DNA from 3 places in the Azohydromonas lata genome. Region 2 is predicted to be linked to each of the others. Evidence: predicted binding sites of a transcription regulator. Region 2 holds the regulator's gene; each other region holds the start of a gene.
The links. The regulator LexA, encoded in region 2, represses DNA repair genes until DNA is damaged. The targets are predictions, from matches to a motif close to ACTGTATNNNNATACAGT.

Region 1 (5,061 bases), on a different contig from region 2:
CGTGAAGGACAGCCCCATGCGCTGCATGGCGTACAGGATGCGGCGCTGCACCGGCTTCTGGCCGTCGCACACGTCCGGCAGCGCCCGCCCCTTGACCACGCTGAGCGCGTACTCCAGGTAAGCCTGCTGCGCGTAATGCGCCAGGGTGATGGCATCGCTGGCGACGCCGTCGCCGCCCTCGCTGCCGCCATCGAATTCAAGCGTGCTTTGGTCCATGTCTTGTTGTTTCGCCAGCCCTCAAGGACTGAGGGCGGCAGGCTCCAAAGGCCTGCCGCCGTTGAATGGGTTGTGAAAACCGCGCCTGTGGCGGCGTCCCCGGACGCTTCTCAGACGTCCACCTCCACCGCGTCGCCGTGCAGCTCCATGAGCTCGCGCCGCGCCGCGGCCTCGCCCTTGCCCATGAGTTTGCTCAGCCACTCGGTGGTGGCGGCGAAATCGAGCTGGCCGAAAGCCACGGACAGCAGCCGCCGGGTATCTGGGTTGAGCGTGGTGTCCCACAACTGCTCGGCATTCATCTCGCCCAGGCCCTTGAAGCGGCTGATGGTCCAGCTGCCCTCGCGCGCGCCTTCCTTGCGCAGCTTGTCCAGCATGGCTTCGAGCTCGCCCTCGTCCAGCGCGTAGAGCTTGGCCGCGGGCTTCTTGCCGCGCGCCGGGGCGTCGATGCGGAAGAGGGGCGGCTTGGCCACGAACACGTGACCCGCTTCGATGAGCTTGGGAAAGTGGCGGAAGAAGAGCGTGAGCAGCAGCACCTGGATGTGCGAGCCGTCCACGTCCGCGTCCGACAGGATGCACACCTTGCCGTAGCGCAGCCCCGAGAGGTCGGGCTGGTCGTTGGGCCCGTGCGGGTCCACGCCCACGGCCACGGCGATGTCGTGGATCTCGTTGTTCTTGAACAGCAGGTCGCGCTCGACCTCCCAGGCGTTGAGCACCTTGCCGCGCAGCGGCAGGATGGCCTGCGTCTCCTTGTCGCGGCCCATCTTGGCGCTGCCGCCGGCGCTGTCGCCTTCCACCAGGAAAAGCTCATTGAGCGCGATGTCGCGGCTTTCGCAGTCGGTGAGCTTGCCCGGCAGCACGGCCACGCCGGAGCCCTTCTTCTTCTCGACCTTTTGCGCCGCGCGCTGGCGTGTCTGGGCCTGCTTGATCACCAGCTCCGCCAGCTTCTTGCCGTGTTCCACGTGCTGGTGCAGCCACAGCTCCAGCGCGGGACGGACGAAGGCCGACACCAGCCGCAGCGCGTCGCGCGAGTTCAGCCGCTCCTTGGTCTGGCCCTGGAACTGCGGGTCCAGCACCTTGGCCGACAGCACGAAGCTCGCGCGCGAGAACACGTCGTCGGGCATGAGCTTCACGCCCTTGGGCAGCAGCCCGTGCAGTTCCACGAAGCCCTTGACTGCCGTGAAGAGGCCGTCCTTCAAGCCCGCCTCGTGCGTGCCGCCGGCCACCGTGGGGATGAGGTTGACGTAGCTCTCGCGCAGCGTGCCGCCCTCTTCCGTGAACGCGACGCACCAGGCCGCGCCCTCGCCCTCGGCGAAGTTTTCGGTCTCGGCCGGCGTGGCGTAGCGCTCGCCCTCGAACAGCGGGATGAGCGCGTCGGCGCTCAGGCTTTGCTGCAGGTAGTCGCGCAGGCCGCCCTTGTAGAGCCACTCCAGCGTCTCGCCGCTCTTTTCCACGTGCAGCGTCACGCTCACGCCGGGCATGAGCACGGCCTTGCTGCGCAGTAGGTGGACGATCTCCTGGCGCGGCAACTCGGAGCTTTCGAAGTACTTGGCGTCCGGCCACACGCGCACCCGCGTGCCCGACTTCTTCTCGGACCCGGTGGCCTTGCGCACGGCCAGCGGCTCGATCACGTCGCCGCCGCTGAAGGCCAGGCTCGCGGCCTTGCCCTCGCGCCAGACCTCCACCTGCAGCCGGGTCGCCAGCGCATTGGTCACGCTTACGCCCACGCCGTGCAGGCCGCCGGAGAAGCTGTAGGCGCCGCCGGCCCCTTTGTCGAACTTGCCCCCGGCGTGCAGCCGGGTGAACACGATCTCCAGCACCGGCACCTTCTCCTCGGGATGCAGGCCGTAGGGGATGCCGCGCCCGTCGTCCTCCACGGAAACGGAGGCATCGGCATGCAGCGTCACGGCGATGCGCCGGCCATGCCCGGCCAGCGCCTCGTCGGCGGCGTTGTCTATGACCTCCTGGATGATGTGCAGAGGGTTGTCGGTGCGGGTGTACATGCCCGGCCGCTGCTTGACGGGCTCCAGGCCCTTCAGGACGCGGATGGAGCTTTCGCCGTAAACGGGGGCGGAGTTGGTGCTTTTCGTCGCCATGGCTTGATTGTAAGGACCCCAGGCGCAGTGCTGTGTTTTTCAACAGCTTTTGTAAGGGCCAAACACGGCTCCCCGCGCCGCTGCAGCGGCGCATGGAAACACCGCGGCCCAAGCGGCCGTGCCGCGGTCGCTACAGTGGCGGGATGAGCCCCGCGCCAACCTCCTCCCCGACCCGTCTCTCCATGACTCAGGTGCTGCTGTGCGGCGCCGCCATCGTCACGCTGTCCATGGGCATACGCCACGGCTTTGGCCTGTGGCTGCAGCCCGTGACCACCGAGCGGGGCTGGACGCGCGAGACCTTCGCCTTCGCGCTGGCGGTGCAGAACATCGCCTGGGGCCTGGCCGGGCCCTTTGCCGGCATGCTGGCCGACCGCTTCGGGGCGTTTCGCGTGCTGGTGGGCGGCTCGCTGCTGTATGCGCTGGGCCTGGTGCTCATGGGGCTGTCCACCACGGGGCTGGCCTTCACCGGCAGCGCGGGGCTGCTCATCGGCATGGCGCAGTCGGGGACGACCTACGCCGTGATCTACGGCGTCATCGGCCGCCACGTGGCCCCGGAAAAGCGCAGCTGGGCCATGGGCGTGGCTGCGGCGGCGGGCTCCTTCGGCCAGTTCCTGATGGTGCCGGTGGAAAACGGCCTCATCGGCGGGGTGGGCTGGCAGAACGCCCTCTTCATCCTGGGCGCGGCGGCGCTGGCCATCATCCCGTTGTCCTTCGGCCTGCGCGAGCCGCGCGCCGTGCCGGCCGCGGGCGGCGCGCCGCAGCAAAGCATGGGCGCGGCGATCAAGGAGGCGCTGGGCTCGCGCAGCTTCCAGTTGCTGACCGCCGGCTACTTCGTCTGCGGCTTCCAGGTGGTGTTCATAGGCGTGCATCTGCCCAGCTACCTCAAGGACCGCGGGCTGGAGCCGCAGGTGGCCACCACGGCGCTGGCGCTCATAGGCCTGTTCAACGTGTTCGGCACCTACGCCGCGGGCACGCTGGGCCAGCGCCTGGCCAAGCGCCACATCCTCTCGGCCATCTACGCGCTGCGCGCGGTGGCCATCACGGCCTTCATCACGCTGCCGCTGTCGCCCATGAGCGTGTACGTGTTCGCCTCGGTCATGGGCGTGCTGTGGCTGTCCACGGTGCCGCCGACCAACGCGGTGGTGGCGCAGATCTTCGGCGTGCGCTTCCTGTCCATGTTGGGCGGCTTCGTGTTCCTGAGCCACCAGGTGGGCTCGTTCCTGGGCGTGTGGCTGGGCGGCAAGCTCTTCGACGCCACGGGCAGCTACGACGTGGTGTGGTGGATCGCGGTGGCCCTGGGCGTGGTCGCGGCGCTGATCAACCAGCCCGTGCGCGAGCAGCCCATTGCCCGCCCAACGCCCGCCACGGCCTCCGCAGCCTGATTGCGCACCGCCATGGCACCGCGCTTTCGCACCAGGCGCTTGCTCGGCTGGGCCGTGGCCGCGCTGGTGCTGGCCCTGGTGTTCCTGGCCTACCTGCGCCCGTCCATGGTGTTCAGCGTCGCCAACCAGCTCTGGAGCTGTTTTTAGAGCCGGCGGCCCCCCCCCGCTTCAACCTGAGTTCTGCGCATGCATTCCGGCTCCTCCCCCGCTGACGCCGCTTCGCCCTGGATTCGCCGCTTCACGCCGCTGCTGCCTGCAGGCTGCAGCGTGCTGGACGTGGCCTGCGGCGGCGGTCGCCACGTGCACTGGTTCGCGCAACGGGGCCACGAGGTGGTGGCGCTGGACCGCGACGCCGAGGCCGTGGCGCCGCTGCGGGGCATCGCGCGCGTGGTGGTGGCCGACATCGAAAACGGCCCCTGGCCGCTGCCGGGCAAGCGCTTCGGCGCCGTGGTGGTCACGAACTACCTGTGGCGCCCGCTGTTGCCGCGGCTGCTGGAGAGCCTGCAAGACGGCGGCGTGCTGCTCTATGAAACCTTCGCCGCGGGCAACGAGACGGTGGGCCGCCCGCGCAGCCCGGATTTCCTCTTGCGCCCGGGCGAGTTGCTCGACGTGGCGCGGGGCCTGCGCGTGGTGGCGTTCGAAGACGGCTTCCTGCAGGAGCCCGCGCGCTTCGTGCAGCGCATTGCCGCCGTGCGCGAAGCCCCACCCGCGCCGGACGCCGCACCGGCGCGCCGCCTTCTGTAGACCCGGCCCGGCGGGCTGCCGAAACGGGCCGGATAGAATCTCGCGATTAAAGGAAGCTTCTCTCCCATGAAACCCATCACCGGAAGCATCGTTGCACTGGTCACGCCCATGCACGAAGACGGCAGCGTGGACTACGCCGCGCTGCGCAGCCTGATCGACTGGCACATCGCCGAAGGCACCGACTGCATAGGCGTCGTGGGCACCACGGGCGAATCGCCCACGGTGTCGGTGGAGGAGCACTGCGAGATCATCCGCGTGGCCGTCGAGCAGGCCGCGGGCCGCGTGCCCATCATGGCCGGCGCCGGCGCCAACTCCACGCGCGAAGCCATTGAGCTGTCGGAGTTCGCCCGCAAGGTCGGCGCCGACTGCACGCTGCAGGTCGTTCCCTACTACAACAAGCCCACGCAGGAAGGCATCTACCGCCACTTCCGCGCCATCGCCGAGGCCGTGGACATCCCCGTGGTGCTCTACAACGTGCCCGGCCGCACCGTGGCCGATATGGCGCACGACACCGTGCTGCGCCTGGCGCAGGTGCCCGGCATCATCGGCGTCAAGGAAGCCACCGGCAACATCGACCGCGCCACGTGGCTGATCAAGCAGGCGCCGCAGGGCTTTGGCATCTACTC
Region 2 (5,061 bases):
GGTAGCCGTGCTCGCGCACGAGGTAGCGGTGCATCTCCGGCGCGGTGACGATGGCCCCGCCTATGGACAGCAGCGACAGCATCATGAAGTGGGCCACGAGCTGGGCCCAGTCCAGCCAGCCCATGGCGGCGGCTGCGGCGGTGGGGTTCATGCGGTCGGCCTCACGCGGTGGGGCTCATTTCAGCCGCTTCCAGGCCAGCAGCACCGAGCCCAGGCCCACGGTGGCCAGCACCGCCGGCAGCGGCCAGTGCAGCACCAGGATCAAGCCCAGCGACAGCGCCACCACGCCCAGCGCGGGCGGCCAGCCCAGCGGGCTCTGCTTGAGCGCCGGCAACAGCTTGAGCCCCATGGCCAGCACCAGCCCGGCGGCCACGGCCGCCATGCCGCGCAGCGCGCCGGCCACGGGTGCCAGGGTGTTGAAACGGCCGTACAGCACGACCAGCAGCAGCACCACGGCGCTGGGCACCAGCGTGAGCCCAAGCAGCGCCGCGGCGGCGCCGCGCCAGCCGAAGTGCCGGTGGCCGAACATCAGCGAGACGTTGACGATGTTGGGCCCGGGCAGCACCTGGCCCAGCGCGAGCAGCTCCAGGAATTGCGCCTTGGTGAGCCAGCCGCGGCGTTCCACCAGCTCGTGCTGCGCGATGGGCAGCACGCCGCCAAAGCCCTGCAGCGCCAGCCGGTTGAAGGCCAGCAGCAGCTCCAGCAGGTTGCGCGGGCGCGCGCGCGGCGTGTCGGCGTCGCCGCCGGCGCGGTCGCCCGCGGGGCTCAACGGTTCACCTTGAGCGCGTCGGGGTTGACGATGTTGGTGGGCTCGCCGCGCATGTAGGCCAGCACGTTGTCGAAGGCGGCGCCGAAGTAGAGCTCGTAGCTGTCGAGCTCTACGTAGCCGATGTGCGGCGTGCACACGGCGTTTTCCAGCCGCAGCAGCGGGTGGCCCTGCAGGATGGGCTCGGACTCGAACACGTCCACCGCAGCCATGCCGGGATGGCCCTTGTTGAGCGCGGAGACCAGCGCGTTCTCCTCCAGCAGCTCGGCGCGCGAGGTGTTGACGAACAGCGACGTGGGCTTCATGCGCGCGAGGTCTTCCAGCGTCACGATGCCGCGCGTCTCGTCGTTCAGGCGCAGGTGCACGCTGAGCACGTCGCAGCCCTCGAAGAAGCTTTCCTTGCTCAGCGCGGTGGCATGGCCGTCGGCGCGGGCGCGGATCAGCGAGGGCTCGCGGCCCCACACCACCACCTGCATGCCGAAGGCGCGCGCGTAGCCGGCCACGATCTGGCCGATTTTTCCGTAACCCCAGATGCCCAGCGTCTTGCCGCGCAGCACCATGCCCAATCCGAAGTTGGGCGGCATGGACGCGGCCTTGAGCCCGGACTGCTGCCAGGCGCCGTGCTTCAGGTTGCTGATGTACTGCGGCAGCCGCCGCATGGCGGCCATGATGAGCGCCCACGTCAGCTCGGCCGGCGCCACGGGCGAGCCCACGCCCTCGGCCACGGCGATGCCCAGCCGCGTGCAGGTCTCCACGTCGATGTGCGAGCCTACGCGGCCGGTCTGCGCAATGAGCTTGAGCTTGGGCAGCTTCTCCAGCAGCGCGCGCGAAAACTGCGTGCGCTCGCGTATGAGCACCAGCACCTCGGCGTCGCGCAGCCGTACCGACAGCTGGCCTATGCCCTTGACGGTGTTGGTGAACACCTTGGCATTGAGGTGTTCGAGCTTGCTGGCGCAGCGCAGCTTGCGCACCGCGTCCTGGTAGTCGTCGAGGATGATGATGTTCATGGGCAGGCCGGATTCTGCCTGCCCTGGATCAGGCAGCGTCCCGTTGGGCGGGCGTGAACCTGTTGGCGCAAGCGTTTCAGTTGCTTCAGACGCGCTTGGCCCGGGCTTGCCCGCCGGCGCGCAGCCGGGTCGTGAAAAGCCGGTCCAGCGCGGCCATGCGGCGCTGTGCCTCGGACTGGCTGCCGTGGCGCGCCACCAGGCCGAACACCGCCGAGCGCAGGTGCCACAGCTCGCGCAGCCCCGGGGCGCTGCGCACGCGCACGCGCAGCTTCTCGGCCTCGTCGCCGGGCAGGCCGTGCAGGGCCAACTCGAAGGCCTGGCGGGCCTCTTCCGGCACGGCGTCCACGCTTGGACGCAGCCAGCGGGTGAAGTAGTGCCAGCGGTAGTGCCAGCGGCTGTCAAAGGTGCCGAAGCTCGCCGGCCCGGGAGGGCAGCATTCGGTGCGGCGGCTGGATCGGCGGAAGAGCTTCATGGCAGCGGGGTCTCAAGCTCCGCATTGTCCGGACGTGGCCGCCGGCCTAAGCCGTGAAATAAGCCGCTTGACAGTCGCTATTCAAACGTAACGGGCCGTTTGCCAATGCTCGGGAATGTGGCCGAGCGGTAAGCGCTGCGGGCAATGGTGGCAAGTGAAAGCAGGGTGCTGCTTGGGGCGAACGGTATCGCCCCGTTAGCCCCTGTGGCCAGGGCACCGCGCACCTTCATCCGTCATGCCCGCGAAGGCGGGCATCCACGCCGGCCGGGATGTTGGTGCGCCGACGCCGGCTTTGGACGATGCAGTTCGAAGGCGAGACTTCGGTGTTCGTGGATGCCCGCTTTCGCGGGCATGAGCGGCAGGGAGCGAGGCGCCGTGCCGCCGCCGTCACAGCAGGGGCGAGTTGCGGATCAGGCCCACGGCCACGCCTTCGAGCGCGAAGTCCGCGCTGCCCGGCGCCACGTGGATGGGCTGGAACTCCGGGTTCTCGGGCAACAGCTCTATGCCGGCGCGGGTGCGCTGGAAGCGCTTGACGGTGACCTCGTCGCCCAGGCGGGCCACGACGATCTGGCCGTTGCGCGCGTCGTCGCTGCGCTGCACGGCCAGCAGGTCGCCGTCCAGGATGCCCGCGTCGCGCATGCTCATGCCGCGCACGCGCAGCAGGTAGTCCGGCTTGGTGGGAAAGAGGGCCGGGCTGACCTGGTAGTGCTGGTCGATGTGCTCCTGCGCCAGGATGGGGCTGCCGGCTGCGACGCGGCCCACCAGCGGGAGCGACAGCGCGGCGGCGGCCAGGAGGGCGGCCGGGGCCATGGCGTCGTCCGCGCGCGCGGCGCGCAGGGCGCGCAGCGTGTCAGACTTCAGCCGGATGCCGCGCGAGGTGCCGCCCACGAGCTCGATGGCGCCCTTGCGCGCCAGCGCCTGAAGGTGCTCCTCGGCCGCGTTGGCCGAACGGAAACCCAGCTGCGCCGCGATCTCGGCACGGGTGGGCGGCGCGCCGGTGCGCTCGATGGCCTCCTGGACCAGGTCGAACACCTGCTGCTGGCGTGGCGTGAGGGCTGTGTTCATGGCGCTTGCTGGGCTGGTGGGTGTACTGCGGGGCGCGGCGCGCGGCCGTGCACGGGGGCGGCTGTCGGAATCCATACCTGTATTTTCATCCATGGAGTGAGCGCATGCAAAGCCGATTCGTCGTTCTCGGCACCGGCGGCACCATCGCGGGTACCGCCGCGGCCGCCGACGACCACCTGGGCTACCAGGCCGCCCAACTGGGCATCCAGACGCTGCTGGCCGGGGTGCCGGCCTTGAAGGACTGGCCGGTGGAGGCCGAACAGCTCGCGCAGCTCGACAGCAAGGACGCCACGCACGCGCTGTGGCAGGCGCTGGCGCAGCGCGCGAGCCACCACCTGGCGCGCCCCGAGGTGGCCGGCGTCATCGTCACGCACGGCACGGACACGATGGAGGAGGCCGCCTACTTCCTGCACCGCGTGCTGGCGCCGCGCGACAAGCCGGTGGTGTTCACCGGCGCCATGCGCCCGGCCACGGCGCTCATGGCCGACGGCCCGCAAAACCTGGTGGACGCCTTGACCCTGGCCGCCACGCCGGGCGCGCGCGGCGTGCTGGTGACCATGGGCGGCGGCGTGCATGGCGCGGCCGAGGTGCGCAAGCAGCACAGCTACCGGCTGGACACGCTGTCCTGCGGCGACGCCGGCGCGCTGGGCTTCGTGGAGGCCGGCCGGCTGCGCCGCCTGCGCGACTGGCCCGCGGGCGAGGCGCTTGGGCTGGCCGCCGTGAGCGCGCCCGTGGCGCACTGGCCGCGCGTGGACGTGGTGATGTCGCACGGCGGCGCGGACGGGCGCGTCGTGCGCGCGCTGCTGGCCGCGGGCACGGACGGCCTGGCCGTGGCCGCCACCGGCAACGGCACGCTGCACGCGGCGCTGCTGGCCGCGCTGGAGGAAGCGGCGGCCCGGGGCGTGCCGGTGCTGGTGGCCAGCCGCTGCGCGCACGGCGGCGTCATCGCGCAGCCGGGGCAGCGCTTCGAGACGGCCGGCACGCTCACGCCGGTGGCCGCGCGCATCGAGTTGCTGCTGCAACTGCTGGCGCGGCGCGCGGCGGCGGCAGGGCCGGATGGGGCCGCTTAAGACCCGCTGAGCAGCGGGTGCGCCGTGGCCGGCTGTGCCACGCAGCGCTGGCGGAACTCGTGGGCCGGCATGGGCTTGGCGAACAGGAAGCCCTGGACCATGTCGCAGCCCGTGTGCTTGAGCGTCTGCAGCTGCGCCTGGGTTTCCACGCCCTCGGCCACCACCTGCAGGCCCAGCTTGCGCGCCATGGCGCAGATGGCCTGCACCACGGCCAGGTCGCTTTGCGCGGCGGGCAGCCCGGCGACGAAGGAGCGGTCGATCTTGAGGCTGTGCACCGGTAGCCGGGTAAGGTAGGACAGGCTGGAGAAGCCCGTGCCGAAGTCGTCTATGGCCAGGCGCACGCCCAGCGCCTGCAGCCGCAGCAGCACCTGCAGGCCGTGCTCGGGGTTCTCGACGATGCCGGACTCGGTGAGCTCCAGCTCCAGCAGGTGCGGCGGCAGGCGGTGCGCGGCCAGCGCGGCGGCCACCGTTTCCACGATGTCCGAGCGGTTGAGCTGGCTGGCCGAGACGTTGACGGCCACGCGCAGCGGCGCGGCGCCCTGCGCGGCGTTGGCGGCGTTCCACGCCTGGGCGTCGCGCGTGGCCTGGTCCAGCACCCAGGCGCCTATCTCGCGGATGAGGCCGCTGGCCTCGGCCACGGGGATGAACTGCCCTGGCGGCACCAGCCCGCGGTGCGGATGG
Region 3 (5,061 bases), on a different contig from region 2:
GGTGACCTTCTCGGCCGTGGCGCCGCCGCCGACGTCCAGGAAGTTCGCCGGCTCGCCGCCGAAGAGCTTGATGGTGTCCATGGTGGCCATGGCCAGGCCGGCGCCGTTGACCAGGCAACCGATGTTGCCGTCCAGGCTGATGTAGGCCAGGTCGAACTTGGAGGCCTCGACTTCAGCCGGATCCTCTTCGTCGAGGTCGCGGTAGGCGACGATCTCGGGGTGGCGGAACAGGGCGTTGGCGTCGAAGTTGAACTTCGCGTCCAGGGCCTTGATGTTGCCGTTGCCTTCCAGGATCAGCGGGTTGATCTCGGCCAGCGAGGCGTCGGTTTCCATGTAGCAGCGGTACAGGCCCTTGAGCACTTCCACCGCTTGCGCCTGGCTGGCTTCGGGAACGCCGATGCCTTGGGCCAGGAACAGGGCCTGCTCGTCGGTCAGGCCGGCGGCGGGCTCCACGAACACCTTGAGGATCTTCTCGGGGGTGGCGTGGGCCACTTCCTCAATGTCCATGCCGCCTTCGGAGCTGGCCATCATCGCGACCTTCTGCGTTGCGCGGTCGGTCAGCGCGGCGACGTAGTATTCCTTCTTGATGTCGGCGCCTTCCTCGATCAGCAGGCGGCGGACCTTCTGGCCTTCGGGGCCGGTCTGGTGCGTCTTGAGCTGCATGCCCAGGATTTCGCCGGCCAGCGCCTTGACGTCGTCAATGGAGCGGCCGAGCTTGACGCCGCCGCCCTTGCCGCGACCACCGGCGTGGATCTGCGCCTTCACCACCCAGACGTTGCCGCCGAGCTTCTGAGCGGCTTCCACCGCCTCCTGGACGGTGAAGGCCGGGTAGCCGCGCGGCACCGGCACGCCGAACTGGCGCAGCAATTCCTTGCCTTGGTATTCGTGGATCTTCATGGGGCTGTGACTCTGGGGGTGGATTGGGTCGGCGCGGGCCTTGTCAGCCGGCCGGCCGGGATTTTGGGCGCCTCTGATGGGCCGATCCCGCGTGGAGAACACGTAGTGAACGCCTGCCGCGCAAGGCTGCAGCGCCGTGGCCGCCACCGATGCCATCGCCACGCAATGCGCCCGCCACGCCGCGCTTTGGGCGGATGGCAGTCGCGTTTCGCAGAAGGACAGCTGGCATAGAGGCCATGGAACTGCGGCAATGGATCCCACAACTACGGGATTCCTGGGCCTTTGGGCGTGGCAAACGGCGCGCAATGTAGCACGCGCTTCCTGCGCAAAAACTTACGCGGGCTTGACCGCCAGCTTGTGCCGGATCAAGCCTTGGCGGCCGTGCCGGCCTCAGTCGTCCCTGGCCTGCAGCACGCGGCGAATGACGTCGGCGCTGAAGCCGCGCGCGGCCAGGAAGCGCATCTGCCGCGCGCGCGCCGCGGCGTCGGCCGGCGGCTCGCCGCCGAACTTGCGCGCCCACACGTCGCGGCAGCGTTCCAGCTCGGTATCGCGCAACTGCTGCGCCGCCTCCTCGCCCAAGGCCACGCCGTGCTGCGCCAGCTCCTGGCGTATGCGCAGGTTGCCGAAGCGCCCGGCGCGCGCATGCACGCGCGACTCCACGAAGCGCTCCTCCGACAAATAGCGGTGGGCCTGCAGCCAGTCCAGCAGCACGTCGAGGTCGCTGTCGGCCTCGGCCCAAGCGGCGGCGGTGTCCACGGCAGGCTGGGCGGGCGGCGGCGCGGGCACGTCGAAGTCGTCGGCCCGGTCCGGGGCGCGGCCGGCGGCCCAGGCGCTGTCCGCCTCATCCGACCCGTCCGCCACACCGCCGCCCTGCCCCGCGCGAGCGCCGCGCGAGCCCCAGCCGCCGCGGCGCGGGCCGGCTTTCGGCGGGGCCCCGGCAGCGTTCCTGGACGAAAAAATGCCCGGCCGGGCAGGCGCCGGGCCGGGCAAGCGGTGCAAATCGTCAGGGTTGCGGGGCGTCACGGCCGCCCCGGCGGCTTTTTCCAGCGCCGCGGCGCGGGCATGGGGCAGCAGCTTGCGGCGCAGCTCGCTGCGGCTGTGCTCGCGCCGCGCCAGCATGGCCAGCGCGCGGGCCTTGAGCGACAGCGACTGCTTCATGCCGCCACCCGCGGCCCGGCTGTGGGCATTTACTCGGCAGCGGCGGCCTTGGCGCCGTCAGCACCGGCGGCAGGCACCGGCAGTAGCGGGATGCCCATGGCTTCGCGCACCTTGTTCTCGATTTCCAGCGCCACGTCGGTGTTCTCGCGCAGGAATTCGCGGGCGTTGTCCTTGCCCTGGCCGATCTTCTCGCCCTGGTAGGCGTACCAGGCGCCGGACTTGTCCACGATCTTGGCGGCCACGCCCATGTCGATGATCTCGCCCTCGCGGCTGATGCCCTCGCCGTAGAGGATGTCGAACTCGGCCGTCTTGAACGGCGGGCTGACCTTGTTCTTCACCACCTTGACCTTGGTCTCGTTGCCGATGACCTCCTCGCCCTTCTTGATGCTGCCGATGCGGCGGATGTCCAGGCGCACCGAGGCGTAGAACTTGAGCGCATTGCCGCCGGTGGTGGTTTCGGGGTTGCCGAACATCACGCCGATCTTCATGCGGATCTGGTTGATGAAGATGACCATGCAGTTGGTCTTCTTGATCGTGGCGGTGAGCTTGCGCAGCGCCTGGCTCATCAGGCGGGCCTGCAGGCCGGGCAGGGAGTCGCCCATCTCGCCTTCGATTTCAGCCTTGGGCGTGAGCGCGGCTACCGAGTCGATGACGATGAGGTCCACCGAACCCGACCGCACCAGCGCGTCGGTGATTTCCAGCGCCTGCTCGCCGGTATCGGGCTGGCTGATGAGCAGCTCGTGCGGATTCACGCCCAGCTTCTGCGCGTACTGCACGTCCAGCGCATGCTCGGCGTCGATGAAGGCGCACACGCCGTTTTGCTTCTGCATCTCGGCGATGACCTGCAGCGTCAGCGTCGTCTTGCCCGACGATTCCGGGCCGTAGATCTCAATCACGCGGCCACGCGGCAGACCGCCCACCCCCAGCGCGATGTCCAGGCCCAGCGAGCCGGTGGAGACGACCTGGATGTCCTCGATCGCCTCGCCCTCGCCCAACCGCATGATCGAGCCCTTGCCGAACTGCTTTTCGATCTGGGCCAGCGCCGCCTGCAGGGCCTTGGCTTTTTCGGTGTTGAGTGCCTTCACAGGTGCGTCCATTGCTTTCTCCGATTTCGTGGCCATGATTTTATCTCAGAACTGTATGTCTATACAGTGATGAAGGGGCATTGCGTTGTGGGGACGGACGGCGCCGACTCCCTAAAATGGAGCTTGCGCCGTCCGATGCAAGGGCGGTAGTGCTTCTCGCGCCATGAATATCAAGGAGACCCGGCGATGCGCATCCTGATTGCCGAAGACGACCAGGTGCTGGCTGACGGCCTGCTGCGCTCGCTGCGCAACAGCGGCTACGCGGTGGACCAAGTCAGCAGCGGGACCGAGGCCGACGCCGCGCTGTCCTCCCACGAGTTCGACCTGCTCATCCTGGACCTGGGCCTGCCCAAGCTCCACGGCTTCGAGGTGCTGCGCAAGCTGCGTGCGCGCGGCTCCGCGGTACCGGTGCTCATTCTGACGGCTGCCGACGGCATTGAGCAGCGCGTCAAGGGGCTGGATCTGGGCGCGGACGACTACATGGCCAAGCCCTTCGCGCTGGCCGAGCTGGAGGCGCGCGTGCGCGCCCTCACGCGCCGCGGCCTGGGCACGGCCTCCAACGTCATCAAGCACGGGCCGCTGTCCTTCGACGCCACGGGCCGCGTGGCCTACATCAACGACCAGATGATCGATCTCTCCGCCCGCGAGCTCTCGCTGCTGGAGGTGCTGCTGCAGCGCGCCGGGCGCCTGGTGAGCAAGGACCAGCTCGTCGAGCGCCTGTGCGAATGGGGCGAAGAGGTGAGCAACAACGCCATCGAGGTCTACATCCACCGCCTGCGCAAGAAGATCGAGCAGGGCCCCATCCGCATCGCCACCGTGCGCGGCCTGGGCTACTGCCTGGAGAAGATCTCCGGCTGATCCCCGGCCCACCACCGGCTTCCCGCGCCGCCGCGCAGCCGTCGCGGCGCCCAACCTGACTGCGGCGCCCGCGACGATGTTTTCCTCCTCCCGCGAACAACGCTCCCTCTTCGGCGAGATCCTGGACTGGATGCTCGCGCCGCTGCTGCTGCTGTGGCCCATGAGCGTGAGCATCACCTACCTGGTGGCGCAGGGCATCGCCCACCGCCCCTACGACCGCGACCTGGGCGAGATGGCCCGCACCCTGGCGCGGCGCGTGGTGGTGGAAAGCGAGGCCGGGCGCGCGGTGCTGGCGCCCGAGCGCATCGTGGAGACGCTGGGCGACACGCTGCGCGCCGACGACACGGGCCAGTTCTACTTCCAGGTGCTGGGCACGCACGGCGAGCTGGTGGCCGGCGACCGCGAGCTGCCCCCGCCCACCGGCGACCCGGCGCCCGCGGGCGAGCTGCGTTTCCGCGACGACCAGATGCAGGACGAGCCCGTGCGCGTGGCCTCCGTACGCCTGGCCATGCCGCTGGCCCTGGACGAGGAGCCACCCCTGGTGCAGGTGGCCGAGACGCTGGACCGCCGCTCCCGCCTGGCCACCGAGATCATCAAGGGCGTGATCCTGCCGCAGTTCGTGATCCTGCCCGTGGCGGTGCTGCTGGTGTGGCTGGCCCTGGCGCGCGGCCTGGCGCCCCTGAACGACCTGCAGCGCCGCATCCGCCAGCGCGAGAGCCAGGACTTGAGCCCCATCGACGAGCGCGACGCCCCCGAGGAGGTCACGCCGCTGGTGCGCGCCATCAACGACCTGCTGCAGCGGCTGGACACGTCCATGAAGTCGCAAAAGCACTTCCTGGCCGACGCCGCGCACCAGCTCAAGACGCCGCTGGCCGGGCTGCGCATGCAGGCCGAGCTGGCCCAGCGCGAAATCGACGCCGGCAGCGAGCCGCAGGCCGTGAAGCGCTCGCTGCAGCAGATCGCCCTGTCCAGCCAGCGCGCGGCGCACATGGTCAACCAGTTGCTGTCCATGGCCCGCGCCGAGGACGACGAGCAGTCGCGCCGCGTGCAGTCCTTCGACCTG

Region 1: a site for LexA is predicted at 2,339-2,356, ahead of SM757_RS23530 (DNA topoisomerase IV subunit B). Genes of this name have one in related genera too.
Region 3: a site for LexA is predicted at 3,191-3,208, ahead of recA (recombinase RecA). Genes of this name have one in related genera too.

What each region holds. Positions count from the first base shown of each region.
Region 1 covers NZ_JAXOJX010000046.1:8,681-13,741, reverse strand. Annotated here, with positions in the region: gene parC (DNA topoisomerase IV subunit A) at 1-216, opposite strand, end outside; gene SM757_RS23530 (DNA topoisomerase IV subunit B) at 327-2,309, opposite strand; gene SM757_RS23525 (MFS transporter) at 2,492-3,691, shown strand; gene SM757_RS23520 (hypothetical protein) at 3,704-3,838, shown strand; gene SM757_RS23515 (class I SAM-dependent methyltransferase) at 3,878-4,435, shown strand; gene dapA (4-hydroxy-tetrahydrodipicolinate synthase) at 4,502-5,061, shown strand, end outside.
Region 2 covers NZ_JAXOJX010000042.1:37,681-42,741, forward strand. Annotated here, with positions in the region: gene SM757_RS22460 (chromate transporter) at 1-151, opposite strand, end outside; gene SM757_RS22465 (chromate transporter) at 176-769, opposite strand; gene SM757_RS22470 (D-2-hydroxyacid dehydrogenase family protein) at 766-1,773, opposite strand; gene SM757_RS22475 (hypothetical protein) at 1,859-2,245, opposite strand; gene lexA (transcriptional repressor LexA) at 2,633-3,310, opposite strand; gene SM757_RS22485 (asparaginase) at 3,415-4,380, shown strand; gene SM757_RS22490 (putative bifunctional diguanylate cyclase/phosphodiesterase) at 4,377-5,061, opposite strand, start outside.
Region 3 covers NZ_JAXOJX010000008.1:51,511-56,571, forward strand. Annotated here, with positions in the region: gene sucC (ADP-forming succinate--CoA ligase subunit beta) at 1-897, opposite strand, end outside; gene SM757_RS07290 (regulatory protein RecX) at 1,288-1,920, opposite strand; partial or broken gene SM757_RS07295 (recombination regulator RecX) at 1,948-2,055, opposite strand; gene recA (recombinase RecA) at 2,085-3,152, opposite strand; gene SM757_RS07305 (response regulator) at 3,327-3,998, shown strand; gene SM757_RS07310 (sensor histidine kinase) at 4,075-5,061, shown strand, end outside.